3 regions of the Frankia sp. CcMO1 genome follow, and region 1 is predicted to be linked to each of the others. Evidence: riboswitches for the same ligand, from Rfam matches in the RefSeq annotation. Region 1 holds a riboswitch; each other region holds the start of a gene.

Evidence for each region. A riboswitch is a leader RNA that binds a small molecule or an ion and turns the genes downstream of it on or off. The one in region 1 is predicted to bind cyclic di-AMP.
Region 2: linked by a shared signal. The riboswitch ahead of AC08OU_RS09000 (C40 family peptidase) and the one ahead of AC08OU_RS21855 (transglycosylase family protein) in region 1 are both predicted to bind cyclic di-AMP.
Region 3: linked by a shared signal. The riboswitch ahead of AC08OU_RS10835 (peptidoglycan-binding protein) and the one ahead of AC08OU_RS21855 (transglycosylase family protein) in region 1 are both predicted to bind cyclic di-AMP.

The regions. Positions count from the first base shown of each region.
Region 1 is NZ_CDWTMG010000278.1:71-5,526, forward strand. It holds gene AC08OU_RS21840 (hypothetical protein) at 1-276, opposite strand, end outside; gene AC08OU_RS21845 (adenylosuccinate synthase) at 527-1,810, opposite strand; gene AC08OU_RS21850 (DUF3151 domain-containing protein) at 1,902-2,336, opposite strand; gene AC08OU_RS21855 (transglycosylase family protein) at 2,423-3,142, opposite strand; cyclic di-AMP (ydaO/yuaA leader) riboswitch at 3,145-3,341, opposite strand; gene AC08OU_RS21860 (transglycosylase family protein) at 3,835-4,512, opposite strand; cyclic di-AMP (ydaO/yuaA leader) riboswitch at 4,519-4,754, opposite strand.
Region 2 is NZ_CDWTMG010000049.1:5,943-17,443, reverse strand. It holds gene AC08OU_RS09045 (pyridoxal phosphate-dependent decarboxylase family protein) at 1-644, shown strand, start outside; gene AC08OU_RS09040 (NAD(P)-dependent oxidoreductase) at 767-1,408, opposite strand; tRNA gene AC08OU_RS09035 (tRNA-Ser) at 1,712-1,798, opposite strand; gene tadA (tRNA adenosine(34) deaminase TadA) at 1,925-2,371, opposite strand; gene AC08OU_RS09025 (tRNA adenosine deaminase-associated protein) at 2,480-2,971, opposite strand; gene AC08OU_RS09020 (hypothetical protein) at 2,968-3,108, opposite strand; gene AC08OU_RS09015 (MurT ligase domain-containing protein) at 3,400-4,650, shown strand; gene AC08OU_RS09010 (type 1 glutamine amidotransferase) at 4,712-5,455, shown strand; gene AC08OU_RS09005 (hypothetical protein) at 5,912-6,307, shown strand; gene AC08OU_RS09000 (C40 family peptidase) at 6,764-7,870, opposite strand; cyclic di-AMP (ydaO/yuaA leader) riboswitch at 7,876-8,050, opposite strand; gene AC08OU_RS08995 (hypothetical protein) at 8,399-8,785, opposite strand; gene corA (magnesium/cobalt transporter CorA) at 9,001-10,263, opposite strand; gene AC08OU_RS08985 (PhzF family phenazine biosynthesis protein) at 10,484-11,197, shown strand; gene AC08OU_RS08980 (hemerythrin domain-containing protein) at 11,401-11,501, shown strand, end outside.
Region 3 is NZ_CDWTMG010000067.1:315-11,815, forward strand. It holds partial or broken gene AC08OU_RS10820 (amidohydrolase family protein) at 1-46, shown strand, start outside; gene AC08OU_RS10825 (four-helix bundle copper-binding protein) at 265-621, shown strand; gene AC08OU_RS10830 (alpha/beta fold hydrolase) at 1,423-1,887, shown strand; cyclic di-AMP (ydaO/yuaA leader) riboswitch at 2,487-2,640, shown strand; gene AC08OU_RS10835 (peptidoglycan-binding protein) at 3,122-3,871, shown strand; gene AC08OU_RS10840 (AfsR/SARP family transcriptional regulator) at 4,096-4,932, shown strand; gene AC08OU_RS10845 (lasso RiPP family leader peptide-containing protein) at 5,222-5,332, shown strand; gene AC08OU_RS10850 (asparagine synthase-related protein) at 5,329-7,224, shown strand; gene AC08OU_RS10855 (lasso peptide biosynthesis PqqD family chaperone) at 7,231-7,548, shown strand; gene AC08OU_RS10860 (lasso peptide biosynthesis B2 protein) at 7,545-8,057, shown strand; gene AC08OU_RS10865 (ABC transporter ATP-binding protein) at 8,035-9,987, shown strand; gene AC08OU_RS10870 (acyl-CoA synthetase) at 10,027-11,501, opposite strand, start outside.

The DNA of each region.
Region 1 (5,456 bases):
GCGGTGCGGCGCGGTGCGGGCCCCCCGCACCGTGACCGGTGGTACCAGGTGTTCGGCCGCGCAGAAGTCCAGGAAGTCACGGATCTGGGCGTCGACGTGACCGGCGACGGCCGCGGCGCGTTCGAGCCGCTGCGCCTCGGCCCGCTTCGAGCTCCGGATGGCGTGGCTGCCCCGCAGCAGCACGTCGGTCAGTGTCTGTGGCAGAGCCTCGCCGGTGGGGGAGAACCCGACCGGCCAGGCGTCGGAGTCGGTCGGGTGCAGGTAACCGCGTCTCACGGCCGGTGGCCAACGGGCCGGTTGCGGGGCTTCGGCCGGTTCCGGCAGCGACAGCGGTGTCCGCCCGGGGATGGAAGGGTCGTCATCCGACGGCCGGGACCTGACAACGGCCACCGCCACCACCCCCGGACGTCATTGCTTTGCGTGACCGCCCAAGCGTCGATGGTAATGCTTCCGGCTGCAACCGGAACCGACCGGATCTTGGCCCGCGCCGGGCGGGATCAGACCAGGTCTTTTCGGACCAGTTTGTTCAGACCAGGTCATTGATGACGAGCGTCTGGTCCCGCCCGGGACCGACGCCGACCGCCGACACCGGGGCGCCGGAGAACTCCTCCAACGCCCTGATGTAGTCCTTCGCGGTGCCGGGCAGGTCGGCGAACGACCGGACGCCGGAGATGTCCTCGTGCCAGCCGGGCAGGTCGGTGTAGATCGGCTTGGCGTGGTGGAACTCGGTCTGGGTCATGGGCATCTCGTCGACCCGTTCGCCGCCGATGTCGTAGCCGACGCAGATGGGCACCCGGTCGAAGCCCGACAGGACGTCCAGCTTGGTGAGGAAAAGGTCGGTCAGGCCGTTGACCCGCACCGCGTAGCGGGCGATTACGGCGTCAAACCAGCCGGTGCGCCGTGCCCGGCCGGTCGTCACGCCGAACTCCCCGCCAATGCGGCGCAGCTCCTCTCCGACCTTGTCGTCCAGTTCGGTGGGGAAGGGGCCGGCGCCGACCCGGGTCGTGTAGGCCTTGATGATGCCGATCACCCGACTGATCCTCGTCGGGCCGATGCCGGCGCCGGTGGCCGCGTAGCCGGCGGTCGGGTTCGATGACGTGACGAACGGGTAGGTGCCGTGATCGACGTCGAGGAGAGTGCCCTGGGAGCCTTCGAGCAGCACGACCTTGCCCGCGCGCAGCGCCCGGTCGAGAATCAGGCCGGTGTCGGCGATGTGGGGTTGGAGGCGTTTCGCGTAGTCGGCGTACTCCTCGGCCACCTCGTCTAGCTCGATCCGGCGCCGGTTGTAGACCTTGGCCAGGACCTGGTTCTTCTCCCGCAGCACCAGTTCGAGCTTCTTGTGGAAGATGCCCGGGTCGAGGAGATCCTGCACTCTGATGCCCGTACGGGCAACCTTGTCGCCGTAGGTGGGACCGATGCCGCGACCGGTGGTACCGATCCGCGCCTTGCCCAGGTATCGCTCGATGACCCGGTCCAGCGCCCGGTGATGGGGCATGATCAGGTGGGCGTTCGCGCTGATCAGGAGCCGGGAGACGTCGATGCCGCGGGCGGTGAGCCCGTCCATCTCGGCCAGCAGCACGCCCGGGTCGATGACGACCCCGTTGCCGATCACGGGAACGCAGTCGGCTCGCAGCATGCCACTGGGAATCAGGTGGAGCGCGTAGCTCTCCGCCCCGATGACCACGGTGTGGCCGGCGTTGTTGCCACCCTGGTATCGGACGACGTAATCGACGGCGCCGCCCAAGAGGTCGGTCGCCTTTCCTTTTCCCTCGTCGCCCCACTGGGCACCGATGAGGACAAGAGCAGGCACCCGGCGAGGTTACTAGGGATGGCGGGGCCGTGGGGCCGGCTGCGGCGTCCTCGCTGGCCTCCACCACCGACGCGGCCTGATGAACTCACTGTCAGGTGAAGCCGAGCTCACTGGCGGTGACGGGATCGCTGTCGGTCAGGAACGCCCGGCAGCGGGTGGCCTCCTCGGCCTCCCCGATGGCCGCGGCCGCCCGGACGAGAGCGGCGAGTGAACGCAGGAACCCGCGGTTGGGTTCGTGTGACCAGGGGATCGGCCCGTTGCCCTTCCAGCCCGAGCGGCGCAGGGCGTCGAGGCCGCGGTGATAGCCCGTGCGGGCGTAGGGATAGGCCTCGACGGGTCGTCCGCCGGTGAGCGCGAGCTCGGCGAGCGCGGCCCAGGGCGCGCTGAACGCGGGCAGCCGGGCGGCGACGGCATCCGGCGGATCACCGGCGGCCAGCGCCTCGGTCGCGGCCGCGTCGGAGGGCAGGAGCGTCGGCGGCGGACCGGAGAGCAGGTTGGGCTTTCCCGAGGCGGACGGCGTCGTCATGAGTGCATCCTGCCCGACGACTGGCCGCACACGTCATGGAGGTCACCCCGGACGCGCCCGCCCTGCGCGCACGGTGACCAGGTCGGTCAGGCCCTGACGCTGACGTTCCACAGATTCTGGCCGACGACCCCGGGTTGACCGTCGTTCACCCGGGTGAGGTACGAGTACAGCGCGGCGATGCCCTGCGACTGCGGTCCGAACTTGCCGTCGACGGTGAGTACGAAGCCCTTCTGGCGCATTCTGTCCTGCCAGACGAAGGCCTCCGGGCGGACGTCGTCGCTGAGGGACGCGTCGAGGACCGTGCCCCTGAACGAGCCGTCCCCCATCTCCCGGCGAGCCCGGTCCAGCGTCATGGGGGGTTCCACCGGGGTGATGGCCTGCTGGATGACGTCGCCAGAGCCGCCCGGGACACTGGCCGGGCCGTTGTTGGTCAGGCCCATCTTGACCGAGCAGGACGGCCATGGCTGCCAGCCCCGCTGGTTGTAGAGCTTCGCGGCCGCCTCGTCCTGCGTGGCGGGCGACGCCTGGTACGGCCGGCCGGAGTACCCGAGCCCGTGCCAGGTCCGGTCGTCGAACTGGTAGGCACCGGAGAAGCCGTTGCCGGTGTTGATCGCGTAGTTGCCGCCGGACTCGCACTGGCGGAGCTTGGTGAAGTCATCGGCGGTGGCCGCGCCCGCCGGAGCCGCGGTGACCGCGAGGCCGCTGCCGACGATGGCCGTGACCGCGCCGGTGGTGCGCAGGATGCGACCGGCGGGCGATGGGGCCTGCGGTGCTCGATGTCTGCCGCCACGACGCCCAGAGGGCATGTTCGTCCAATCCCGTCGCCTGCGGGGTGAGCTGTCGGGTGCGGGCTGGGATGGCCCGGCCGGAGGATCCGACCCCGGGTGGCGAGTAGGAACCGCTCTCCACCATGGACCGGGATGCACCGGCTTTACCCCAAGGACGCTGCTTGCGGCGCCCGAAATGTGGGTCCCCCACTCCTGCCCGCTGCGGTTGATGTTCGTTCCGGCCGCTCGCACGGGGGCAGGACTCGGCGTCCGTCCGGGCGGCCTCGCCGACGAGGCGAGTGAGCGGCACTCTAGCGAGAACCGCTCATGGAGCGCAAACCGGGGTGGTCCGGAGTAACCAGTGAGGATCGCGCGAATCGTGCCACTTCCGTACAGGTTCCGCAGGTGGCTCGCTGGTCCTGCTGTTCCTCGCCGGCTTTGCCGAAGATCGGCTCTGCCGAAGATCGGCCCTGCCGGAGGCCGGTCAGGGTGTGGTCCGGGTGATGTTGGTGGTGGGTTGCACGGGCCAGCCCGTACGGGCCGTCAACCGGAGATCGTCCGGAGGCCGGTCGGGCCGGCCCGTCGTCGAGGTGAGATCCCCTGACCGGTGTCGCCGGGGTGGGATGTCCGGTTGCCGCGGCGGTCGTCCCCCGTCGCGGGAGCGGAGTGAAGAGATCAGCTGACGGAGCTGACGGAGTGAATGGATCAGCTGATAGAGCTGATAGAGAGGATCAGCTGAAGGTGGCCCGCCAGGTCGCCGGGCCGACGATGCCGTCGACGGTGAGTCCCTTGGCGGCCTGCAGGGCGCGGGCGACTGCGGCGGAGCGTGGTCCGTAACGGCCGTCGATCGTGATCGGATACCCCAGATGGTTGACGCGGGCCTGCCAGGCCCGCACGTCGTCGCGTACCTGCCTGGCCAGTGCGGTCGTCAGGTTACGGGTGAATACGGGGGTGCTCACGGAGATGGGGCTGACCGTCAGCTCACTGCGTTCCGCCGTGCGCGACGCCTGGCCCGAGGAGCTCGACGAGCCGCCCGCGAGCTGGTCGGCGCCCATCCCGCGGCCACAGGTCGGCCACTGGCCGAAGCCGGACCGCCGGGCGAGCTTGAGTGCGGCCTCGTCCTGGACAGCCGGGGGAGCCTGGTGCGGCAGACCGCTGTAGCCGAGGCCGTGCCAGGTGCTGGCGGAGAACTGGTAGGCGCCGTAGTACGCGTTGCCGGTGTTGATCGTGTAGTCACCGCCGGACTCGCACTGCCGCAGGCCCGTCCAGGTGGTGGCCGCACCGGCCGGCTGGCTGAGCGCGAAGGTGCCGCCCACCGCTGCCGCGAGTACGGGTGCGACCACGAGGGCCCGGGCCCGGCTGCGGGTACCGGCGCGGCATTGTCGGCCACTGATACGTGCGTCGGACATGTCTTGTGGTCCTTCCCCACGCCTGCGAGGTGAGCTGTCGGATTCGGGCTGGGAACTGCCCGGCCGTGCCAGGGATTCCCTGGAGACGGAAGCCGCACCGGAAACACCTTTCCGTGTGGTCGTCGCACATGGCTTCACCCCGAGAGCATCGAATCCTTTCGATACTCGGAGATGGGTCCCCCGTTCCTGCCGCCCGGTTCGAGAAATCGTCGGCCGGGGGCAGGATTCGGCGTGCCGCCCGACGAATGCCCGGCGTTGTTGCCGGGCACGGCGAAAACCATAACCACGCCGCCCGGCGAGTCGCCAAGCATTGAATAGGGTGCGTGAAAAAGAGCACACTCGGCGCGCCTGCTTGAGCAGGAACCGACGGCCTGGTATCGCGCGTGCGCGCCCGCTCATCAACCTGGCGGTACGACGTGCGGAGGCATTTGTGCTTGGCCGATCACCCTGTTTGCCGATGGGCGACGATGAGCGGAGAGTCCCGTATCAGGCCAGATGTGTGACATGTCAACAAAGGTGTGACGGCCCTGCTACGAGATCGACGCGAGTGATCGGCCTGATACTACGCTTCGTCCGTTGAAGCCTGTTTTTGTGAGAAAAACAACGGAAATCGGGCGGTAACTTGCAGCGTTGTGATTTTTGCACACGGCGGATTCGATCGAACGCCGATTGTGAAAATTGCCTGTCGGGCCGCCACGGTGGACGAAGGGGTTCCGTGGGGCGGGGCGGTAGGTGAACGGTTACCGAAGGCCCGGTGCGTGTCCGCTAATGTGGCCGAAACCTGCTGGTCGCCAGCGGAGGCGGCGTTACGCGAGGAGCGGGGTCCCTCGCCCGGTAAACAGTGGTCCCCCAGCCGTCGGAGCGACCGGGGAACCGTGGGGCCGGCATAGTACGGGAAATCGGCAGGTCGTGCATCGGACCGGGGCGGGTCGGATGTCCGCCGC
Region 2 (11,501 bases), on a different contig from region 1:
GCGGGGTGGTGGACGTCTGTCAGGCCCGCGGGCTGTGGGTGCATGTGGACGGCGCCTACGGGCTGGCCGCGCTCGCCGCCGCATCGACCCGCTCTCTCTTCGACGGGATCGCCGAGACCGACTCGTTCATCGTCGATCCACACAAGTGGCTGTTCGCGCCGTTCGACGCCTGCGCGCTGGTGTATCGCGATCCGGCGGTGGCCCGGGCGGCGCACGGCCCGCAGCGGGCCGGCTACCTCGAGGTCCTGGATTCGGCGGGGGCCTGGAACCCGTCGGACTATGCCATCGGGCTGTCCCGGCGGGCCCGCGGGCTGCCGTTCTGGTTCTCGCTGGCGACGCATGGCACCTTGGCCTACGGCCAGGCCATTGAGTCCACGCTGGCGACCGCCCGGGCGGCCGTGCTCCAGATCGCCGCGCTGCCTCACCTCGAGCTGGTGCGGGAACCGCAGCTGTCGATCGTGGTGTTCCGTCGGCTGGGTTGGCAGGCCGCGGACTACCGGCGGTGGAGCGAGAACCTGCTGCGGGACGGTTTCGCGTTCGTTCCGCCCACCGTGCACGAGGGCGAGACCGTCGCCCGGTTCGCCATCGTCAACCCGCGGACCACCGTCGACGACATCGGCGCGATCCTCGCCACGATGGCCTGATCCTCGCCACGATGAGCTCCCTCTCCCCGCCGTCCGGTCTTCCCGCCGGTCCGGGGTACGGGGCGTGCCGCCCGGAGCGGCGCGGGTGGGTCCGACCCGTGCCGCCCGCCCGGGCGCGTGGCTCAGTTGCCGACGCTGAACCGCCGGTTGCGGTGCCGCGGCTTCTCGATCTCGTCGAGGGCCGCGACGGCGAGATCCTCCAGGGAGATGCCCGTGTTGCCCTGGGCGTCCACCACCGGCCGGTCATTGCCGGTGCGGTACCCTCCCCGGGGCTTTCCCTGGCCCACGTTCTGCGGCGGCGGGGTGATGGCGGCCCACCGTACGTTCCGGGCGCCGCGGTAGACGTCGAGCGCGTCGGCCTGGTCAAGAGCGTCCTTGCGCTCGGCGGCCGGGAAGCCCGGGGTGTCCACGAGACGCTGACCGTTCTCGTCCTCCAGGGTCCCCCCGCTGGAGACGTGGAGGATGCTCGGCGCCGGCTCGCCGATGCGCGGCAGGACGTCAACGAGCGTGCGGGCAGCGTTCGCGTGCACCGGGCGGTCCGCGCCGCCGATCGCCACGATGACGGCGTCCGCATCCTGCGCCAGCCGCTGAACGGAATCGCGGGACGTGACGTCGCCGACCACGCCGTTCGCTTTCTTGGGAAGTTTCTTCACCCGGGCCGCGTCGAGCTCGACACCGGTGACCGCATGCCCCCGTCGAATCGCCTCGTCGGTGATACGGCGCCCGATCTGACCACCGGCACCAAAAATAACGATTCTCGCCATGCCATTGCCTCCGACTCGCCGGTCGTGCAGCTGATGGAAACGCCCGCGGGTATCCATCCGCGGGCGTCATGGTCAGTAGTGAATTACTTTCCGCGTTTACTATTTCACGCTCCGCGGCGACTGCAAGTCGACGTCTGCCCGGGCTTGATCCTCCGGGACCGCTGTGCGGGCCCAGCCAGCCGCTGCTCGAGCCGGCGTTCCAGGTGCGGGAGGAGCCGGGTGCGGGAGCATCGTGGCTGGTTGGTCGGCTGGGCAGCACGCGGATGCTGGGCAGCACGCGAATAGCGAGACGTACCGATAGGGCGGTGGAGGTGGGATTTGAACCCACGGAGGGGTTGCCCCCTCACACGCTTTCGAGGCGTGCGCCCTCGGCCACTAGGCGACTCCACCGTGGATTAGCCTACCGGACGTCGCGAGAGTCCGGTTCGCCGGGGTGTGTAGGGGTCCGACGGCGCCGAGACGGCACCCCGTCGTCCCGTCGTCCCGAACCGGGCGAGCGTGGCGGCGGTGTGCCGGCTAGCGCCCCGCCGGGCGTCGGCGCGCGGCGAAGAACTCCGCCAGGAGCGCGCCGCACTCGCCGGCGCGAATCCCGGCAACCACCTCGGGTCGATGATTGAGCCGCCGGTCCCGCACCACGTCCCAGAGCGAGCCGACCGCCCCGGCCTTCTCGTCGACCGCACCGTAGACGAGGCGGTCCACCCGGGCGAGCACGAGGGCCCCCGCGCACATGGTGCAGGGCTCCAGCGTGACCACGAGGGTGGCTCCCGGTAGCCGCCAGGAACCCGTCCGGCGCGCGGCCGCCCGCAGGGCGATCATTTCGGCGTGGGCGGTGGGATCGGCGCCGCGTTCCCGCTCGTTGTGCCCGAGTCCGAGCACCGTGCCGTCCTCGGTCACCACCAGGGCACCCACCGGGACATCGGCGTGGTCCGGGGCCAGGCGGGCCTCGCGCAGGGCGAGCCCCATCGCCTCGTGGAAGCGGTCTGGTCCGGGCGGACCGCTCAGCCGGGCGGGAGCGCCCGCCCGGGGGTACTCGTCGGGATCGGTCATCCCGGATCAGCCGGACCGGTGAGCTCAGCCACGTGCGTCGTCGAGGATCTCCCCCGCCCCGGCCCGTTCGCTGAGCGCGCTGATCACATCGCTCGGCAGCATCCCCTCCTCGCCGATCAGTTCCAACAACGCCTCCGCGGGGGTGCCCAGATCGCCGAGTAGATCGAGATCGCCCACGGGGGCGGCATGGGCGACGGCGGACGCGTCATCCTCGTCGTCCGCGGTGATCAGCCCCGCCATCGAGGGCAGCGCGTCGGCGAACAGGCGTTCGGCGAGATCGGAGGTCACCAGGACCCGGCGATCAGAGAGGAAGACCTGCGGATCCGGGTCGTCGGGACGCACGCAGACCACCGCGAGGTACTCGTCGTCCTCCTCGATGAAGGCGATGACGGGGCCGTCACCCAGATCCCGCATCATGTCGGTGAGGGCGTCGAGGTCGTCGGCGTCGGTCGGGTCGAGATCGTGCACCGACCAGTGGCCGTGTACCTGCGTGATCGCGATTGCCTTCGTGGTCACTGTGCGCCCTCACGTCCCTTCTGCAACCGCGCGGCGGACCCGGGCCGGCCGTGCCGGCCGTGCCGGTCCGGAATGCCCGCCCGGCGCGGCCCCCGGTGGCCGAACCGGCGCACCCGCGCCGACCAGCCGTGTTCCACCTGTGATTCTCACCTGTGGGGGCGGCCGTGGGTATTCCGGTTCACCCCGTCGGGTGAGTTCTACCGCGATGCCGCGTCGATTCCGCCACGGTGGTCCGGTCGACACCTTCCCTGACGGATTATGGGTAACGCCAGCTCACGTGAGGTAATGTCCGGCCGGAACAAACCCCCGTCCGGGGGCGCTACCGGGTGGTACCGGGCCGATGACCGGGGACTGGACCGGGATCTATCGGAACGGAAGACGGGGCGGGCTTCGCCGCCCGGTGCCGTCGTGGCACTGTAGAAACCGCGATGACGACATCAATCCCCCGCCGGTTCACCGCCAGGACCCAGGCCGCGCTCGCCGTTGAACGTCTGGCGGCCGAGGCGTCACGCCGGCTCGGCCGTGGTTCCGGCGAGATGATCGGTGGCAAGCTCGCGCTGCGGGTGTCCCCGGGGGCGCTCGCAGAGGTCGGCTCCCACCGGATGACCGCCTGCGTGTCGGGCACCAACGGCAAGACCACCACCACGCGGCTGCTTGCCCGGGCCCTGGGCACCCTGGGGCCGGTCAAGTCGAACAGCGGCGGGGCGAACATGGCGCCCGGGGTGCTGGCCGCGCTGTCCCGGCCGCCGTTCGACGCGGCGGCGGCTCTCGAGGTGGACGAGATCTGGCTGCCGAAGGTGGCCAGGGAGATCTCGCCGCGGGTGGTCCTGCTGCTGAACATCAGCCGCGACCAGCTCGACCGGTCCAACGAGACGCGGCGCATCGCCGCCATGTGGCGTGAGCTCGGTTCGGAGCTGCGCGACACGACGGTGGTCGCGAACGTCGATGATCCCCTGGTGGCCTGGGCTGCGGCGGGCTGGCACCGGCAGGTCTGGGTGTCGGCGGGGCAGAACTGGACGGCGGACGCGATGGTCTGCCCGCAGTGCGCCCGGCTGCTGTACCGCAACAGCAGTGGCTGGTGGTCCGAGTGCGGGCTGGCCAGGCCCGAGCCGATCGTCGCGGTCACCGGCTCCCGGGAACTGCTCTGGTACGGCCGCACCATCGCGGCCCGGCTCGATCTGCCCGGACGGGTGAACCTCGGTAACGCGGCGATGGCCGCCGCCGCGGCCCGGGAGTTCGGCGTCGAGATCGAGGATGCGCTTGCGGCCATGACCGGCCTGGGCGATGTGCAGGGTCGCTATCAGGAGGTGGCGCTCGGCGAGGAGGGCCACCGAGGCCGGCTGCTGCTGGCGAAGAACCCCGCCGGCTGGGTGGAGATGATGGAGCTGTTGGCGGACGCGCCGCCGCGGCCTGTCGTCATCGACTTCAACTCCCAGACCGCTGACGGGCGGGATCCGTCCTGGATCTGGGACGTGCCGTTCGAACGGCTCGCCGGCCGGCAGGTGCTGGTCACCGGGGAGCGTAAGGAGGACATGAGCGTGCGGCTGGCCTATGCGGAGGTGCCGCACAGCGTGTATGCCAGCGCGGAGGACGCGGCCCTGGCCGCCAACGAGAAGGTGGTCGACGTCGTCGCCAACTACACGGCGTTTCGCGATCTGCTGGTGAGGTCCACGCGGTGAGGTCCACGCGGCAAGGTTGTGTACGCGGCGAGGTTGGTGACGCAATGAGGGGATCCACGCGATGACGGGCGGCTCGGTAACCAGGATCGCGCTGATCTACCCCGAGCTGCTCGGTACCTACGGTGATGGCGGTAACGCGATCGTGCTGTCCCAGCGCCTGCGCTGGCGTGGTCTGCCGGTCGAGGTGGTGAACGTTCCCGCGGGGTCGGCGGTGCCCGAGAGCTGTGATATCTACCTGCTCGGCGGGGGTGAGGACGCACCGCAGGTCCTCGCGGCGGACGGCATCCGGCAGAACCGGGCGATCCGGCGAGCGGTGAGCTCGGGAGCCGCGGTGCTCGCCGTGTGTGCCGGCTACCAGGTGATCGGCGCGACCTTCCCGTCCGGTGGGGAGATCCACGAGGGGCTGAATCTCGTCGGCGTGGAGACCCGTCGCTCCTTCGGCCCGTCGGACGCGCCGCCGCCGCGCGCGGTCGGGGACATCGTGGTGGAACCGGACGCACGGCTCGGCCTGCCCACCCTGTACGGGTATGAGAATCACGCCGGGCGGACGAGGCGGTTGCCCGGCGCGAACGGCATCCCGCTCGGTACGGTCCGGCTTGGGACCGGTGACGGTGACGGCGGAACGGACGGCATTGTGGATGGCCGGGTCATCGGCACCTACCTGCACGGGCCGGTGCTCGCGCAGAACCCCGCCCTCGCCGATCTCCTGCTGAGCTGGGTCCACGGTCCGCTGCCGCCGTTGGGCGCGCCCCGCGAGGTGGAGGTGCTGCGCCAGGCCCGGCGCCGCGCGTTGGCCGTCACCTGACGCGTCCCCTGGCGTTTTTTTTGGGGGGGCAAAGTTTGGGGGGACAAGGCGGACAGACCTGGTCTGACTCAGGTCTTGTCGTCATCTGCTACCAGGTTTGCGGCGTTTCCCGGCCGGCGGTGTGGTTCGGTTGGATCGTGGTGTCGAATCCCCTCGCCGGATGGTGGGGCAAAAACAAGAGAACCGTGCTCATCGTCGGTGTCGTGATCGTGGTTGCCTGGGGCTACCTTGGGACCCGTGACCGCCCGAGGACCCAGCGGGTCAGCCTGCCCGGCGACTACGCGTCGGCGGGCCGTGAGCTGCTCGTCCAGGCCCCGTCCGATCCCGCCAACCCGCTTCCGCTGGTGTTGATCCTGCACGATGACAACGCGGACGCGAAGTCACTCGACCGGCAGAGTGACGCCGGCAAGCTCGCGAACTCCTGCGACTTCGCGGTGGCCTTCCCGGAAGCCGTCCGTGGGCGGCACGTGGCGGATCGACGGACCCGAGGGGGCGGACGTGCGCTATCTGCGCGACGTGGTCCGCTTCGTCTCCACGGAACGGACCAAGGTGGATCCGGACCGGGTCTACGTGTGGGGGATCGGCGAGGGTGCCCGGCTGGCCCTGGCCGCTGCCTGCGCCCCGGGTAAGCCGGAATTCGCCGCGGTCGGCGTCGTCGGGCAGTTCGACCCGGAGCCCGGGCCGAACTGCCAGGACCGTGTCCCGGAGGGCCGGGCCCCGGAGGCCTCCTGGGATCCGGAAGGTCAGCGAGGCCCTGTGGAAGTTCTCGTCCGGTCACCGGCTGGGGGCCTGACCGCGGCGCCCGCGAGCGGGCCGGGCTGTTTCCCGCACCGGGCAGAGACTGAAGGCTGAAGTCCGCCGATGCCGCCGGGAGGGGGTAGCGGCATCGGCGAACCTGGTCGGCCGGGGGTCCGAGGCCCGCCGGCCTTCCCGTGCGGATGGGGGGGATCCGAGGGAAGGCCGGCGGAATCGGGGGCCTTCCGGCCGGACGGACGTCAGATGGGGGGGAGATCTGACGTCCGTCCCACCGGAAGGAGGGCCCGTCCGGATAGCTGGAAAGGAACCATGTAGGCGGGTTGTCGGGCGGTGACAGGGCCCGCTTGCTGGTCTGTCCGCGGCTTCGCCGGTGGGTGGGAGTCCCGGGCTCGGCTTTCACGGCTTCGGGTCGGTGCCCGGAGGGGAGGCCCGGTAGCCGGCCGCTGGTGGACCGGCAGGGCTCGTGCGGTCCGCCAGCCGCGAAGGCGATCCACCGGAGCCGGATGAGCCGTTGCGTCGGCATGAGGGCGGTGCGCCGGCTCCGACCGGCTGCTAGAGGATCCGACCGACGTAGTAGGAGGTGGTATAGATCTTCTTGAGCGACATGACGTCGCCGGTGCGCGGCGCCACCCACATCATGCCGTCACCCGCGTAGATGCCGGCGTGGTAGATGTTCCCGGGTGTCCCGAAGAAGATCAGGTCGCCGGGCTGCTTGTTGTATTGCGACACCCGGGTGGCGGCGGCGAACTGGGCGTCGGTCGTCCGCGGCACGCTCCTGCCGAGTTGCTTGAAGATGTACTGGATGAGGCCGGAGCAGTCGAACGAGCTCGGGCCCTCCGCACCGTAGACGTAGGGCTTGCCGGCCTGCAGGGAGGCCAGGTAGACGGCCTTCTCCCCGAGGGAGCTCGACGGGACCGGAACCGACGTCTGGCCCGCGGCGTCCCCTGTCGCAAGGAGATCCGACCAGGCGGCGTTGCGGACGGGCTGGGGGATGGGTGCCGGCCGTACGCGCAGGGTGGCATCGTTCGCCGAGCGGGCGGACTGCAGGGCGTCCGTGCCGTCGAAGACCGCGGTGACGTTCGTGGTGGTGAGCACCCGGGCCGTGTAGGAAGTGTAGCCTTGGGCGTTAGTGTAAAGGTGCTTGAAGGTGGCCCACCCGGTGGGGAGCTTCACTTGCACCTTGACCAGCTGGTTCGCCAGTGGTTCGTGGGTCTGCTCGTTGTAGAGCGAAAAGCCGATGTCGATCGGCTGGTCCGCGTTGACGGTCACCTCGGGGTTGGTCACCCGGAGACCGACCTGAACCTTGCCGGTCAAGGGCGGGACGTTGACACCGCCCGCCGAGCCGAGCAGGGAGGTGGAGCCGTGGGTGCTGACCGCCGCCGCCGCGATGCTGCCGCCCAGGGCGGCATGGGAGCCGATCTGCGCGGCGAGGATGATCGGAGCGGTGTTCGGCTGCTCGTCCTTCGCTGCGTCGGCGTTGATGTCGGTGGCGCAGCCGGCGAGAGCCACTCCGGAGACCGCGACGGTCCCGGTGGTCACGGCGGCGAAGGCGCGGGCCCGGGCCCGGCTGCGGGCGGCCGGGGGCGCGGAGGGTGCGCGATGACGGCCGCGACCGGCGCCTCGCGTTTCTTCGTCGAGCTGCACGCTTTGCGCGGACAACGGTGTATTCCTTCCCGTACGCCTGCGAAGTGAGCTGTCGGGTTCGGGCTGGGCTGCCCGGCTCTCGCGTGACCTTCACGCGTCGAGCTTCACCCCTAGGTCGATACCGCGGATCGGTGCCGGCCGGTGGAGGTGGGTCCCCCGCTCCTGCCCCTGATGACGACTCGGAGGGGACACCGGGGCCGGGGGCAGGACTCGGCGTTCGGCCCGGTGTTGTCGTGACGTCGGCGTGAGACTAGTCCACTTGGACGGGGTGGGTAAACACTAGTCCTTCCCAACTACGGCGAGTGTGCGTTGAAGTTCCCGTCGCGCGACGTCGGCGGCCCGCTCGGCCGGCCGGCCGGGCTGACCGGGCGGGCCGAAGGCCCTTCGCACCCCGGTTGTCCTGCTGGTTTTTCGCTGCGTAGGGGGCCCGTGGCGGCGGCCGGTCCGGGTGAGAAGCGGGCGGGCGGGTAGCCCTCCCTCGGCCCGTGGGCGACTTTTGACTACTTAAAGTAGTTGACGGGCGAGGTCGGGCGTGCACCCCCCTCAGCGGGACCGGGAGCTGCGGCGGGTGAGGAATCCCGCCGCATCGAGCACCTGGAGCTCGACCGCGAGCTCGTGGACCTCACGGGGCAGCGAGCGATGGTGCGCCAGCGCCTCGACCGCGGCGCGGGCGTGGCCGGCGAGCTCGTCGAGGGCGTGCTGGCGCTGGCGCATCCGAGCCCGCTCCTCCTGGATGGTCCGGACCGTGTCCTCCTGCCACCGGCGGGTCCGGATGAGATGCTCGCTGGCGTCGGCGGCCTGCCGCTCGGCATCCTCCAGCCGGTTGAGGAGCGCGTCGAGGGCCTCCAGCCGGCCGGCGAGCTCCGCGATGAGATCGTCCCGATCAGGCAGGATGGCTGTTTTATGACTCTTGGGGTCAGACGAGGTCATGGAGTCCCCTGACGGGTGGGGGGATCGGCGGGGACCGCACCGAGCGGCTGGCACGAGACCCGGTTGCTCCGACACGGTTGGTAACGGTAACCGACGTGGCGGGCCAGGGGTAACCCATCGTACGGATACGTCGCGTCAGCCAACTGATAGTAAAAAGGGACTATGGATCTGCCGTCATTGTCGTGGTCCCTGCGCGCATAGCATGCAGGTCGGTGTCAGAGCCAGCCGTTGCGCTTGAACGCACGGTAGAGGAACAGGCAGATCGTCGTAATGACGGCCAGGATGGCCGGGTAGCCCCACGTCTGACGAAGCTCCGGCATGTGGTCGAAGTTCATCCCGTAGATCCCGGCGACGGCGGTCGGGACGGCGCCGATCGCCACCCAGGCACTGATCCGTCGCATGTCCTCGTTCTGTGCGATCGTCACCTGCGTCAGCGTCGCCTGGAGCACGGAGGAAAGCAGCTCGTCGAAGTGAGCTATACGCTCGCTGACCTGCTCGAGGTGGTCGGCGACGTCCCGGAAGTAACGGCGCATCGCCACGTCGACCATCGTGGGGGCGTCCGTGGTGATGGTACGCAACGGGCCCGCGAGCGGCAGCACCGCGTGCTTGAGCTCCAGAAGCTCGCGTTTCATCTGGTAGGCGCTTTCCGTCGACGGCTTCTGATCCCGATGGAAGACCCCCGCCTCGATCTGGTCGACGTCGGCCTGGATGCTTTCCACGGTGCGGATGTAGTCATCCACAATGCTGTCGCAGATGGCGTGCAGCACGGCCGTCGGGCCGTGCCGGAGCATCTCCGGGTTGGCCTCCAGCCGGCCGCGCAGCTTCGTCATCTCCCCGTGCCTGCCGTGCCGCACGGTCACGACGAAGTCCTCGCCGAGGAAGATCATGATTTCGCCGGTGGTGACTACCTCGGAGGTGCTCGTCATCTGGGTGTGCTCCACGTAACTGGTCGTCTTGAGCACCATGAACAGGTGGTTCTCGTATTGCTCGAGCTTGGGGCGCTGGTGGCCGGTGACCGCGTCCTCCACCGCGAGCTTGTCCAGCCTGTACTCCTCGGCGATCGCGGTGAGCTGCTCGTAGCTCGGCTCGAACAGGCCGAGCCAGGCGAACCCGCTGCGTTCGGACCGCGCCAACCGCAGCGCGTCGGCCTGGTCGATGTCCGTGGTGATCCGCCGGCCATGGCTGTACACGCCGCAGGCCATGACGCGCCCGTCCGGCGTCCGCGGTAGTCCGGGGCGGGGCACCTGGCGTCGTTTGCGACCCACCCGGACCAGGGAGACCGGACGGGTCAGCGCGCCGGCGAGCTTATGGGCGTTGGCCGACGCCTGCTCCAGGGCGTCCCCCAGCACCTCCCGGACGGGATGCTGGCTGCCGTGGTCGCCGCCGTCCGGGTGCGCGCCGTCATCGTCGCGTCCCCGGCTCTCGCGTACCGTCTCGTCGCGTACTCTTTCGCCCGGCACCGCATCGTCCCGCATCATTGCCTCCTTCCCTGCCGCCGATCCATGTCCATGTCCACCTGTCGGCATTTCCCACGACCTTCCCGCTGGTGAACCTTCATGGTGACAAGTCGGTGCCGGCCGTCCGGAGGCGATCCGGGCTTCACCGTGGACGCGGATGCCTGGCGACTGTGCCGGCGGGGTGCCACGCGAAGGGTGAGACACACGTCCGGCGTATGGGATACCTCACAGGGAGGATCGAGTGATCGGGATCGAGGTACGCACGCTTCGGGTGTTCGCCGACGAGACGGGCGCCGGCGGCAGTCTGCTCGCCGTGGTGCTGGACGCCGCGAAGTTGCTGCCCGACGCGCGGGAGCGGTCCGTCGTCGCGCGCCGACTAGGCTGCCCCGCCACGGTCTTCGTCGACGACCCGGAGCTGGCGGAGCTGGCCACCTTCACGCCCGCCGGGGAGCTGCCCATGGCGGGACACGCCCTGGTAGGGTCGGCCTGGCTGTTGGGTCGGCTGCTCGGTGGCCATCCGGAGATCCTCCGCCCGGCCGGCGGCGAGGCGGTCAGCTGGCAGGAGCAGGGCCGGGTCTGGGTCCGCAGCGCCTTGGCCGCCGTGCCTTACTGGTGGCATGAGATGCTTGCGGACCCGTGCCAAGTCGACGCGCTCGACCTGCCCCGTCCACCCGGCGAGGACCTGACCCAGCTCTGGGCGTGGGAGGATGAGCCGGGCGGGGTCGTGCGGGCCCGGGCCTTCGCCAGCAGGCACGGCGTCACCGAGGACGAGGCCTGCGGGTCGGCTTCCATGCGACTGGCCGCGCTGCTCGGGCGGCGGCTCACCATCCGGCACGGTACCGGTTCGATTGTGCTCGCGCAGCCGGGTCCGCCCGGCCACGCCGACATCGGCGGCCTGGTGGTCGAGGATGAGACGCGGTTCCTCGCCGATCTCGACGAGTTCCTCGCCCGGTGACGGTGCCGTCCGGCGGAGCCACGGCCGGACACCACAGGGACCAAGTCTGAGAGTCAGGTGCCGAGCGAGGCGACTGGCACCTTTTGTGGGTACCGGGTTACGGCTGCGTGGTGGCTGCCGAGATGCGGACCGGGTCGGATAGGCGTAGCTTTGGCTTCCGGTAGCTCTCCGCTGGGTATCTGCCCATGGGCTGCGAGGTGGTCATGGCCGAGACGTTGGCGACCTTGGTGGAGGCCGCGCATCAGGACGCCGTCCGTCTGATCGAGCTCTCGCGCAGCGCCGACGCCCACGGTGACGTGGGTGG
Region 3 (11,501 bases), on a different contig from region 1:
GCCGAGAATCGCTCCCGAGCGGCCCGCGGCGTCGCCGTCCAGCTGACTCTCCCGTTTTCTAGAATGTTCACGAAATATCAAAAGAAATACCCTTAGTATGGCTTCGCGGGCTTTCGTCGGATCCGCTCTGGGACGGCGATTGACCGAGATGCGGATCGGCCCCCGAAAGCTATTGTCGTAGGGGCCCCGCTGCCGGCTGCCGTCAGGTGGCCCGGGCCATTTGCTGGTACGGGGTGCCGCGTCTCCAATGCCTGGAGGGTTCTCATGCAGCACGCTGAAATGATCAATAAGAACATGCGGAAGGCCATCGAGGAGTGTATGTCCTGCTCGGCCCTGTGCGAGGAGACGATCTCCTACTGCATGGACATGCCGGGCGCCATGATGGAGTCGGCGAACATGCGGCTGATGATGGACTGCGCAGCCGTCACCAGGACCTGCGCCGACATGATGTGCCGGATGTCGCCGATGCACGGGGAAATGTGCGCGATGTGCGCGCGGATCTGCGTGATGTGCGCTGAGATGTGCGAGAGGATGCCGCAGGATCAGCAGCTCGCCAAGCTCGCCGGCGCATGCCGATCCTGCGCGGAGAGCTGCAACACGATGGTGGGCGCCGCCGCCTGAGCGGCGTCCGGCCCGACGGCGCCGGGGCGTAGCCGGCGATCACCCGACTCCGCCCCGACGTCCGGGGCCGTGCAGCTGTGCGGCGCCACGTGCCACGTGCCACGTGGCCTCGGTCACGACTGGTGGCTACGGTTACGTATCCTCGGGCGGACATGGGGTGAAACACCTGAGTAACAATATTGACCATGTTGACAGGTAGCCGTCGGATAGGCAGAATATGGTCATGTCCTCCTGGGTGGATCGGATGACCCCCCTGGTCATCCGTGGCCACATCGATTTCCTGCGAGTGGCCTCGTCCGGTTGTCCGGCCCGGCCACTTCACGTGCTTTACTAGCCTCCTCGGCTTTCCCTCGCTCGGTGTTCTCTCTGGCGTTCTCCTTATTCATGGCCGCTCGATATGTCTGTCTCCAGATCGTCATTGCCTGCGTGGACGCCAGCTGCCTCGGTATCGATGTCCGGTCAGTACCGGGTACATCTCTGGACGGTTTCCGATCGGAGCATGCTGTGTCGTCCCTGGTTTCGTCAGCATACGTTTATCCGCGCCCCCATGGGGACGTAATGAAGTAACAAATACGTGATCGAGAGCATCATCGCAGGTCACAAGCCTGTGGAGGGTTCGAAACGCGCAAGTTATTTCATTTCGACTCCCATGGATATGTGGGGGGGTCGGGAACCCGTTACTGGCCCAGCGGTGATCCAACCCACTCGAGAAGAGCCAGTGTCGTCCTTCTCCCCGGTCGGGGAGAATCCGCCGAACATTTCGAGGGCCTGGCTTTCCGGCTCGCGCTCGACGGATATCAGGTGACGTTTCTCGACCACGGGAGAGACACCGTCCTCGCCCTTGGTGAGGCGCGTGCCCCCGAGGGTCCGTTCATCCTGCTGGGTTCGGACAGCGGGGCCCTGCGGGCGTTGGTCGGCGCCGGTTCGCCAGCCGTCCGGCCGGATGCCCTCGTGTTGCTCGACCTGCCGCTGGTGTACCGAAAGATCGCGGGCGAGGGTCCGGGACAGCCGATCCCACGGTCGCTGCCCGACCTGCCGGTCCTACTGCTCCACGCCGAGCGAGACGAGGTCAGCCCGCTTGCGCTGGTGCGCATGATGACGCGGACCGCGCGCCGGGCCCGGCTGGCGTCGCTACCCGGGGGGCGTGGCGTGCTCGCCGGCCCCGGTCGGCGTGCGGTCGGCGCGCACATCCTGCTGTTCCTCGAGAACCTCCGTGCCCCGCGGCTGGCCCCACGGCAACGGCAGCGGGACCGGCCGCTCGACTGATCTCGCCCGGTGCCGGGCGCGCCCGCGTGCCGCTCTGATCGGGGTGTGCCTCCGCGGGAGTCCCAATCGCTCAGCAGGCGTTTCCTTGGCGGGTGCCGGCGCGAATCACGCGGGTCCATCGTCCGTCCCGTACCGCGTCGTCTGTTTTCCAACGGCGCCGGCTTCGAGTCTGCGGCTCGAAGCCGGCGCCGTTCGCGTTTGCGTACCCGCCCACACGCCACCCGACCCCCGGTCCAAGTTTCCCGCCCGCCGGGGGTTGCCGGGGTGCGCGGGGGCGCAGGGATTGCCGGGCGGCCGGGCGGTCCCGGTGACTACCGGTCCCCGTGACTACCGGTCCCCGTGGCCACCGGTCCCCGTCGCGACAGACCGGTCATATCGCCAAGATCCGGTCGTGACGGGTGATCTGTGTCGCTACCGGTAGCTGCTATTGATGTCCGAGAGTTGCGGTACCGCAGCGTTATGCACGTATCGTGACCAACATGCGCCCAGATTCGGCGCAACTCGTACTTGTCACTACGGTCTGTAGTTCGCTACGGTTGCGAGGTATCAACAGCTCCGGGCCGACGCCGAGTTCTGCCCACGGTCCGGAGCTCCCTCCGAGAGACCTTGGGCAGAAGCGGGGGAACCACGTTCCTTCGGGTGGCTCGTTGCGGGCCGCCCTTGGGGTTAAGCCGTTACGCGCACGCCGCGGAAACGGCCGGGCTTCCCGGCCCGAACCCGACAGCTAACCTCGCAGGCGTACGGGAAGGACTCGACGTTGCCTGTGTTTCAGGAACGCTCGGCTCCGGTCTTTTGGACCGTGACGCCGTTCGGCGCGACCCGCGGTGCGTCCCCGCCATATTGGGCGCCGTTCTCGCCCTGACGTCTTCGCGAGAACGTGCCATCCGGTCGGTGCCCGTACCGGCCGATCGCGCTGACGCGCGATACCACCAGCTCGGCTGAAAGCCACCTGACCTCGTCATCCGTGGTCGGCTGACCCCTGCCGTCCACCGGGCCCGCCAGGCCCGGAACGGAATGACCGCGGCCGCCTGCCGGGCTGCTCAGCCCATCGACCCCGGAATCCTCAGGGTGCGTCGATCGGTCGTCCCCGGACGGACCCTCGGCGCACCGGGGGACCGGCACTGGGTGCTGCTCTTCTCCAGCGCGGTCGTCTCCGCTCGCCCTCCTTTGAGCGGCATCCCTCCCCTCGATCACCAGTCTGTGCTCGACGACACCGAAATGAGATGTCAAAGAAATGGCCAAGGGAAAGCATCGGAAAAATTCCACCCGGACCCGGGGCGCCGTTGTCGCCGCCGTCGGTGTGATCGGCGCCGGCGCCGGCATGCTCGCCACCGCGAGCCCGGCCAGGGCCGCCACCACGGTCCCCGATGTGACGATCGCCAGCGCGGCCGCGAACGCGGGACTGCCCGGCTGCCGCGGCGTCCCGCTGGCCACCTGGGTCGCGGTGGCTCTTGCGGAGTCCGGCGGCAACCCCTACGCCCACGCCACCTCCGGCGAGGACTCGCGCGGCCTGTGGCAGATCAACATGCGGGCCCACGCCGGCTGGGTGGGTAACCGCAACCTCTACGACCCAACCGTCAACGTCTGGGCGGCGAAGAAGGTCTGTGAAGGCCAGGGCATCACCGCCTGGAGCGCCTACACCAAGGGCATGCACTACCGCTACCTGGCCCGGGGACAGGCAGCGGCGGCGGCCGTCTCGCGCGGCGCGCGGTTCACGAACGTCTCCTACTCCTCGCTGGCTGCCCCGGCGCGTGCGGCCGTGGTGGCGCCTGCGGCCCGCTACCCGTCGCTGGCCATCGGCCTCGGGTTCCGCCTCGACGTCCACCAGATCCAGAAGAGGCTAGCCAGCCTTGGCTACCCGATCAGCGTGGATGGGAAGTTCGGGTACCAGACCAACCACATGGTCAAGGACTTCCAGCTGAAGCACGGTCTGGTGGTCGACGGGATCGTCGGGCCGCAGACGCGGGCGAAGCTCGGGATCTGACCCTGATCGAGGCCCGCCGACCGGGCGCCGGCGCTCTCGGGCGGTGTTCCCGACCCGCCCGAGATCGCTGCTCGATATCCGCATGCACCGGATGACTACCCGGGGTGAGCTGGGGGTATTCAGCCACCGGGCCAGCACCGGGCCGGGAGACGGCACCGGCCCGGGCGGGACCAGCCGGCCCGCACGGGAAAACCGAAACGGGGGCCCGATCGATGAGAGCCACGATGCTCGACGACTACCTATCTGAGGCGAGTCCGAACGCATCTTCCGCGACCGGGGCCGGCCTCCTGTTCGCGGTCCTGGGACCGCTGGAGGTGCGGCGATCCTCGGGTGAGCAGGTCCGCATCGACCAGCGCAAGAAGCGCATCCTGCTGCTGACCCTGCTGCTGCACGCCGGCCAGTGGGTGAGTGTGGACGGGATGCGGCTCGCGCTCTGGCAGGATGCCCCGCCGCGCTCCGCTGGGGGCAACATCAAGACTTATCTCTCGGAGCTGCGGCACACCCTCCGGCCGCCCCTGGGCACGCCCGGAGCCGGGGGGAACGGCCCCGGGCGCATCGAGAGCCGGCCGGGGGAGTACCGCCTGGTCGTTGCGCCCGGTGAGATCGACGCTAAGCGGTTCGAATCGGCCGCTGAGCAGGGCCGCGCCGCCGTGCGTGCCGGCTCACCGGAACGCGCCGCCGGGTTTTTCGAAGGTGCCCTCGCGCTGTGGCGGGGGGACGCGTTCGACGAGCTCCCGGCGGAGATCGCAGGCGCGGAGGTCCTCCGGCTGGAGGAGGCTCGCTGGGCGGTGTGCGAGGACCTGATCGACGCCCGCCTGGCCCTCAGCGAGTACGATCGGGTGCTGCCGACCCTGCGGGCGCTCACGGTCGAACATCCGACCCGGGAACGTCCCTGGGCCCAACTGATCCTCGCGTTGGAACACACCGGCCGGCGGGCCGAGGCACTGGCCGAGTACCAGACGGTCTACCGGCGGCTGGTGACCGAACTCGGGATCGAGCCCGGTGTCGAACTGCGGCGTGCCCATCAGCATGTACTGAATCCGGACTCGTGGATCACCTGATACCACGGCCGTTCCGGCCGAGTCGTGCGGCGGCCGAGTTATGGGGACCTGAGCACGGTCCAGGGACCGCAGACCGTGCTCAGGTCCCCCAAATTCACCACCGGAGGTCAGCTGAACCGCCAGTGAACCCGGCGGGGGAATTTCAACCAGACGGGCCGGACCAGCTGGCCGGCGCCCGCGCCACGGGCGCGGCGCCGTCGTGTATCGCCACCGGCGCGCGTCGCAAGGGTGCGCGTCGCAAGGGTGCGCGTCACAGCGCGGGCGCGCGGAAACCGCTGAGGAGAAGACGATGAAGGCTACCTACCTCCCCCCGCGACTGGAGGATGCCGGCAGCTTCGCCGCAGTGACGAACGGCCGCTGGGGCTGGGGGCGTGACTATTTCTGGCGGCGTTTTGCGTGACGGCGGCCGGGGTGGCGGTGGTCCCGATTCCGTCCTGCTGGTTTCTGGTGCTGGCCGACCGTGATCCCGTCGTGCGTCCGCCGGGGGTCCGTCACATGCTGCGGTACGCCTCCGGGCGGCCGTGGATCGTCGGCAACTGGCCGGACGACGCCATGGTCAGTGCCGTCGCCGGGCGCTCGCGACTGGCCCTGATCGGGTGTGCCGCGACCAACGCGCGACAGCTCCTGCGGCTGCTTCTCACGGCCCGTGACGTGCATGCTCTCGACCTCGCGCGCGCGGTGGCCGGCGACTACCACGTGATCGCCGACATCGACGGCCACCGTCGTATCCAGGGCAGCCCGACGGGAACCCGGCGGGTTTTCACCGCCCGGCTGGGCAGCCAGCTGGTCGCCGCCGACCGCGCCGACGTGCTCGCCCGGCTCACGGGCGCCCCGCTGAACCGGGCGGCGCTGGCTCTGTCGCTGCTCGACCCGTCACCGCCCCATCCGCTCGACGACCTGGTGCTCTGGGAGTCGATCGACGCGCTGCCCCCGGATCACTACCTTCTCGTCGGCCCTGACGAGAAGGCCACTGTCCTGCGGTGGTGGCGTCGACCGGCACCGGTGCGGTCCCGTGCGGAGGGGGCGCCGACCCTGCGGGCGGCTCTCGCCGAGGCCGTGGCGGCGCGGGTCGCCGGCGGCGGGACGGTGAGCTGTGATCTGTCGGGTGGGCTGGACTCCACCTCGGTGTGCTGCCTGGCCGCGCGCGGCCCCGCCGACGTGGTCGCGCTCACCGGGATCGCCCGCGATCCCGGTGACGACGACGCCCAGTGGGCCGCGCGGGCCGCGGCCACGCTCCCCGGCGTCACGCGCGAGGTCCTGCCCGCCGCCGGGCTTCCCCTCGTCTACGACGGTATTGCCGACGCCGACGAACCGCTCGACCGGCCGTTCGTCGGCATCGTCGACCGGGCGAAGCTGCGCGCGGGTCTTGACCGGGTCGCGCTGTACGGGCCGCGGGTGCACCTCACCGGGTTCGGTGGCGACGAGGTCGCCTATGGCTGTCCCGCCTACCTCCCCCGGTTGTTGCGCCGCCGGCCCTGGCGGGCGCTGCACGACCTGCGCGGACACCGAGCGCAGGAGGGCTGGCCGCGGATGGCGTGTCTGCGGATGATGTGGCCGCGCGGCTACCGGGACTGCCTCGCCGACATGGCCGATGCGCTCGACCAGGCCCACCGTCCGGCCGGTTCCTCCGGTTCCTCCGGTTTCGGCCGATCCCACCCGGGCGTCCTGGCCCCGCTCGACTGGGCCTTTCCGCCTGTGGTCCCGGGTTGGCTCACGCCGGCGGCCCTCGACCTGCTGGCCGGAGCGTTCGCGGAGGCCGCCCGGCGCGCCTGGCCGCTGGCCGAGACCCGGGACGGCCACGCCGATCTCTTCGCCATCCGCGCCGGCGCGGCGGTGTTCCGGCTGTTCGACCAGCTCGCCGATCCGGTCGGCCCGCCGCTCGCCGCTCCCTTCCTCGACGATCGGGTGGTCCGGGCGGCGCTGGCGGTGCGGCCCGAGGAGCGCACCGGTCCGTGGGAGTACAAACCGTTGTTGAAGGAGGCCATGCGCCGGGTGGTGCCGCAGGAATGCCTGCGCCGCGAGACCAAGGCGGATGCCGCCGCCGAGGCGGATCAGGGCCTGCGCGCCAGCCAGGACGTCCTGGTGAAGCTGTGCGATGACAGCCCGTTGGCCGATCTCGGCCTGATCGAGCCGGACGCGCTGCGCCAGGCGTGCCGATCTTCGTCCGTACCTGGTCATCGCCACCAGGCGCTGCAACCGACGTTCGCGGTGGACGCGTGGCTGCGGGTGCTCGCGAGCCGGCGGAGCCCTGACTGCGCTACCGGAGAAGTGAGTGAGCTACCGGAGGAGTGAGTGATCATGGTGACGCTGCGGCCTGACGTAGTGCGGGCGCCGACCGAGTACGGAGCGGTGCTCCTCCATATCGACAACGGCCGGTACTGGACCCTCAACCCCTCGGGTGACCTGGTGCTGCGGATCCTGCTCGACGGCGGCGACACGGCAGCCGCCGCCCGCGGGCTGTGTGAGGCCAGCGAGGTTGACCCGGAGACGGCGCGCCGCGACGTGGAGGGTCTGCTCGCCCAACTCGCGGACGTGGGCCTCATCGAGGCTGAGCCCGAACCCCGATGGTCACCCGAGACCGAGGCGGTCTGCGATCCCCGGGCGCAGGCCCGGTGACCGCGCCGATGGTGGTCGAGCGGCCGGAGGCGAAACCGTCCCTCGCTCGTCGGCTCGGCGCGCTGGTCGCCGTGGGGATCGCGCGGGTGCTCGCGACCCAGTCGCCGGCCCGCATCTGCCGGGTGCTCACGGAGGTGGGCGCGGGCGCCCGCCCGGCCGACTATGACACCGCGCTCGCCGCCCGGCAGGCGGTGACAGCCGTGAGCCTCACCTGCCGCGGCGCGCGGGGCTGCGTTCCCCGCTCGATAGCGACCGCCCTGCTGTGCCGGTTGACCGGAACGTTCCCGACGTGGCGTGTGGGGGTGCGCACCATCGCGCCGTTCGCCGCGCACGCGTGGGTCGAGGCGGACGGAGTGATCGTGGGGGAGTCGATGCCGGCCGGCTACCTGCGGCCGCTGCTCAGCGTCGGTCCGGGAACGGGAACCGGGCCGCGTCGCGCGGGCGGGCTTCGTGGGAGTGGCGGGCTTCGCGGAAGGGGCGTGCCTCGTGACGAGGGCGTACGTCGTTGAGGGGGAGGGCCAGGGAGTTGCCCGGGGGCCCGCGTTGCGGGGCGTCGCGGAACTCTGGGCGCTGCTGTGCGGCCGTCGCGGGGCGGTGGCGATCGCCACGGCGCTGACCGTGGTCGGCACCGCCGTCGGGGTGCTCCAACCGCTGCTCGTGATGCGGGTGATCGACGCTGCGCAGGCGGGGGGTATTCCCGGCTGGCTCATCGGGGCGCTGCTGGGTCTGTTCGTCGGCCAGGCGATGATCGACACCGCCGGGCACTACCTGCTCGAGCGCGTCGGCCAGGGCGTCCTGCTCGGCCTGCGCACCAGCCTGATCGGCCACCTGCTGCGGCTGCGCATGCGGGTGTTCGACACGCGGCGGATCGGGGATCTGATCTCCCGCGCGAATACCGACACGACCGTGGTGCGGGAGGCGGTGGCGTACAGCTTCACCTCCCTGGTCACCAGCGTGATCGGCGTCGTCGGCGCCGTCGCCCTGATGATCTGGTTGAACCCCTGGCTGTTCCTGCTCGTGCTCGGGGTGGTGGCGGTGGCCGGGGTCGTGGTATTCGGCGCGCTGTCCCGGATCAGGACGGTGTCCGAACGCGGGCAGGCCAGCGTCGGCGGCATGACCGCCGACCTGGAGCGCGCCCTCACCGCGATCCGTACCGTGCGGGCGAACCGCGCCGAGGGGCGGGAGGCCGCGCGCATCGGCGACCACGCCGCGGCCGCATACCAGGCCGGCATCCGGATGGCGAAGCTGGACTCGATCATCGCCCCCGCGATGCAGCTCGCGGTGCAGGGAAGCGTGCTGGTCGTGCTCCTGGTCGGCGGGATCCTGGTGGCGCGCGGTTCGGCCTCGCTCGGCAGCCTGGTCGCCTTCCTGCTGTATGCCACCTACCTGGTGATGCCGTTGTCGCAGCTCATCGAGGCGGCGGCGACCATCCAGCGGGGGATGGGGGCGCTGTCGCGGGTCAACGCGGTGTTCGCGCTGCCCCGGGAGGGCGACGACGAGCCGGTGCACGGTCCGCTGCGCCCCGTGGCGGCCGCGGCCCCCGGCGGGACGCGCCCGCCGGCACCGTTGTCACCCTCACCCTCGTCACGAGTGTCATCCTTGTCCTTGTCACGCAGGGAGCCGCCGAATCCGCAGGTGCCGTCGATCGAGTTCCGTGACGTCTGGTTCGGCTACGCGGAGACGCCGGTGCTGCGCGGGGTGTCGTTCACGGTGCCGTCCCGCGGGCACGTCGCGCTGGTCGGGCCGTCCGGTGCCGGCAAGTCCACCATCCTGGAGCTCGTCGAGCGATTCTACGAGCCGGACGCCGGAATGATCCTCTTCGCCGGCCACGACGTCCGCGCGATGCCCCGCGCGACCGCCCGCGGGTGGGTCGGGCTGGTCGAGCAGAACACCCCGGTGCTGCACGGCAGCCTGCGGGACAACATCACCTACGCGGCGCCGGAGGCGACCGAGGAGCAGATCACCGCGGTCCTGGCCACGGCGGGGCTGCGGGACTTCACCGACCGGCTGCCCGAGCGGCTCCGGACCCCGGTTGGTGATCATGGTGTGCTGCTCTCCGGCGGGGAACGGCAGCGGGTCGCGATCGCCCGCGCGCTGATCGCTCAGCCCGCGGTGCTGCTCCTGGACGAGCCCACGGCCCAGCTGGACAGCGTCAACGAGCAGGCGCTCACCCGCGCGATGCGCCGGATCGCCGCCGAGCGGGCACTGCTGGTCATTGCCCACCGGATCTCCACGGTGCGGGCTGCGGATCTCATCCTCGTGCTGAACGAGGGCCGCGTGGTCGCGCAGGGCCCGCACGAGGAGCTGATGGCGACCAGCGCGTTCTACCGCGGCCTCGCCACGGGCCTGCCGGCCGGTCCCGCCAGCCCCGCTGGGCCGGTCAGCCCGCCAGGGCGCGGGCGAGCAGGGACCGCAGGGCCTCCCGCCCCGGTGGGGTGAGCACCCCGAGCACGCTCTCCTCGACGCCGTGACCTGCCCTCAGGGCGTTTCCGGGGGAGCCAGGGCGGACTTGCGGATCTTGCCCATCGAGTTGCGGGGGAGCTCGGTCACCAGGTGGATCTCCCGGGGCCGCTTGTGGATGGACAGCTCCCGCGCCACGAAGTCGATGAGCGCCTCGCTCGCCGTCGTCTCGCTCGCCGTCTCGCTCGGTGTCCCGCCCGGCGCCCCGCCCGGTATCCCGCCCGCCGCACCGGCCAGGCCGGGGGCGATGACGAAGGCGGCGATGCGCTGCCCGAGGTCGTCGTCCGGCAGCCCGACGACGGCGGCCTCGCGCACGGCCGGGTGGGCCAGCAGCACGGCCTCGACCTCGCCCGCGCCCACCCGGTAACCGCCGCTCTTGATGAGGTCGGTGGATCGGCGCCCGACGATTCGGTGGTGGCCGTCCGGGGCGACGACCGCGGCGTCGCCGGTGCGGAACCAGCCGTCCGCGGTGAACGACGCGGCGGTGACCTCCGGGCGCCCCAGGTACCCGTCGAACAGGGTGGAACCGCGGACCTGCAGCTCGCCGATGCTCTCCCCGTCCGCGGGCAGCTCGGCCCCCGTCTCGTCGTCCACGAGCCGGGTCCGCACTCCCGGCAGGGTGGTGCCGACCCAGCCCGCCCGGCGCTCCCCGTCCGCTCGGGCGCTGATGGTGATCAACGTCTCGGTCATCCCGTACCGTTCGATCGGGGCGAGGCCGGTGAGGCCGGCGAGCCGGTCGATCACCGGCATCGGCAGGGGGGCACTGCCCGAGACGAGCAGCCGGGCCGAGGCCAGGGCGCGGGCGGTGGTCGGATCGTCACAGACCCGGGACCACACGGTCGGCACGCCGAAGTACAGGGTCCCCCCGGCCGCCGCGTACGCCGTCGGGGTCGGGCGGACGGTGTGGATCAACCGGCTGCCGGCCCGCAGCGCCCCGAGCACACCCAGGACCAGGCCGTGGACGTGGAACAGCGGCAGTCCGTGCACGAGCGTGTCCTCGGGCGTCCAGGCCCAGGCGTCGGCGAGGGCGTCCAGATCGGCGGCGATGGCCGGGGCGGACAGCACCACGCCTTTGGGGGCTCCGGTCGTCCCGGAGGTGTAGAGGATGAGCGCCGGTCCGGCCCCCCCGGACCCGGACCCGGCAGCCCCCGACCGTGCGGTGAGATCGACCGGCACGGTGGGGATCGTGAGGTCGTCCCAGGCGGGGCTGCCGAGCAGCAGGGCGGCGCCCGAGTCGCGCAGGATGTGACCGCGTTCACGCGGCCCGGAGTCGGGCGGCACGGGTACCGCCGGCACCCCGGCGAGCAGGCAGCCGACGACCGAGAGGACGGTGGCCATCGTCGCCTCGGCGTGCACGGCCACCGCCGGCGCGCCGGCCACCCGACCGGCGACGACGGACGCGGCCGCGAAGAGCTCGGCGCGGGTGAACTCGACCTCCCCGACCTGGACGGCGGGGCCGTCGTGCTCGACGGCTGGCAGTGGGAACAGCGTCA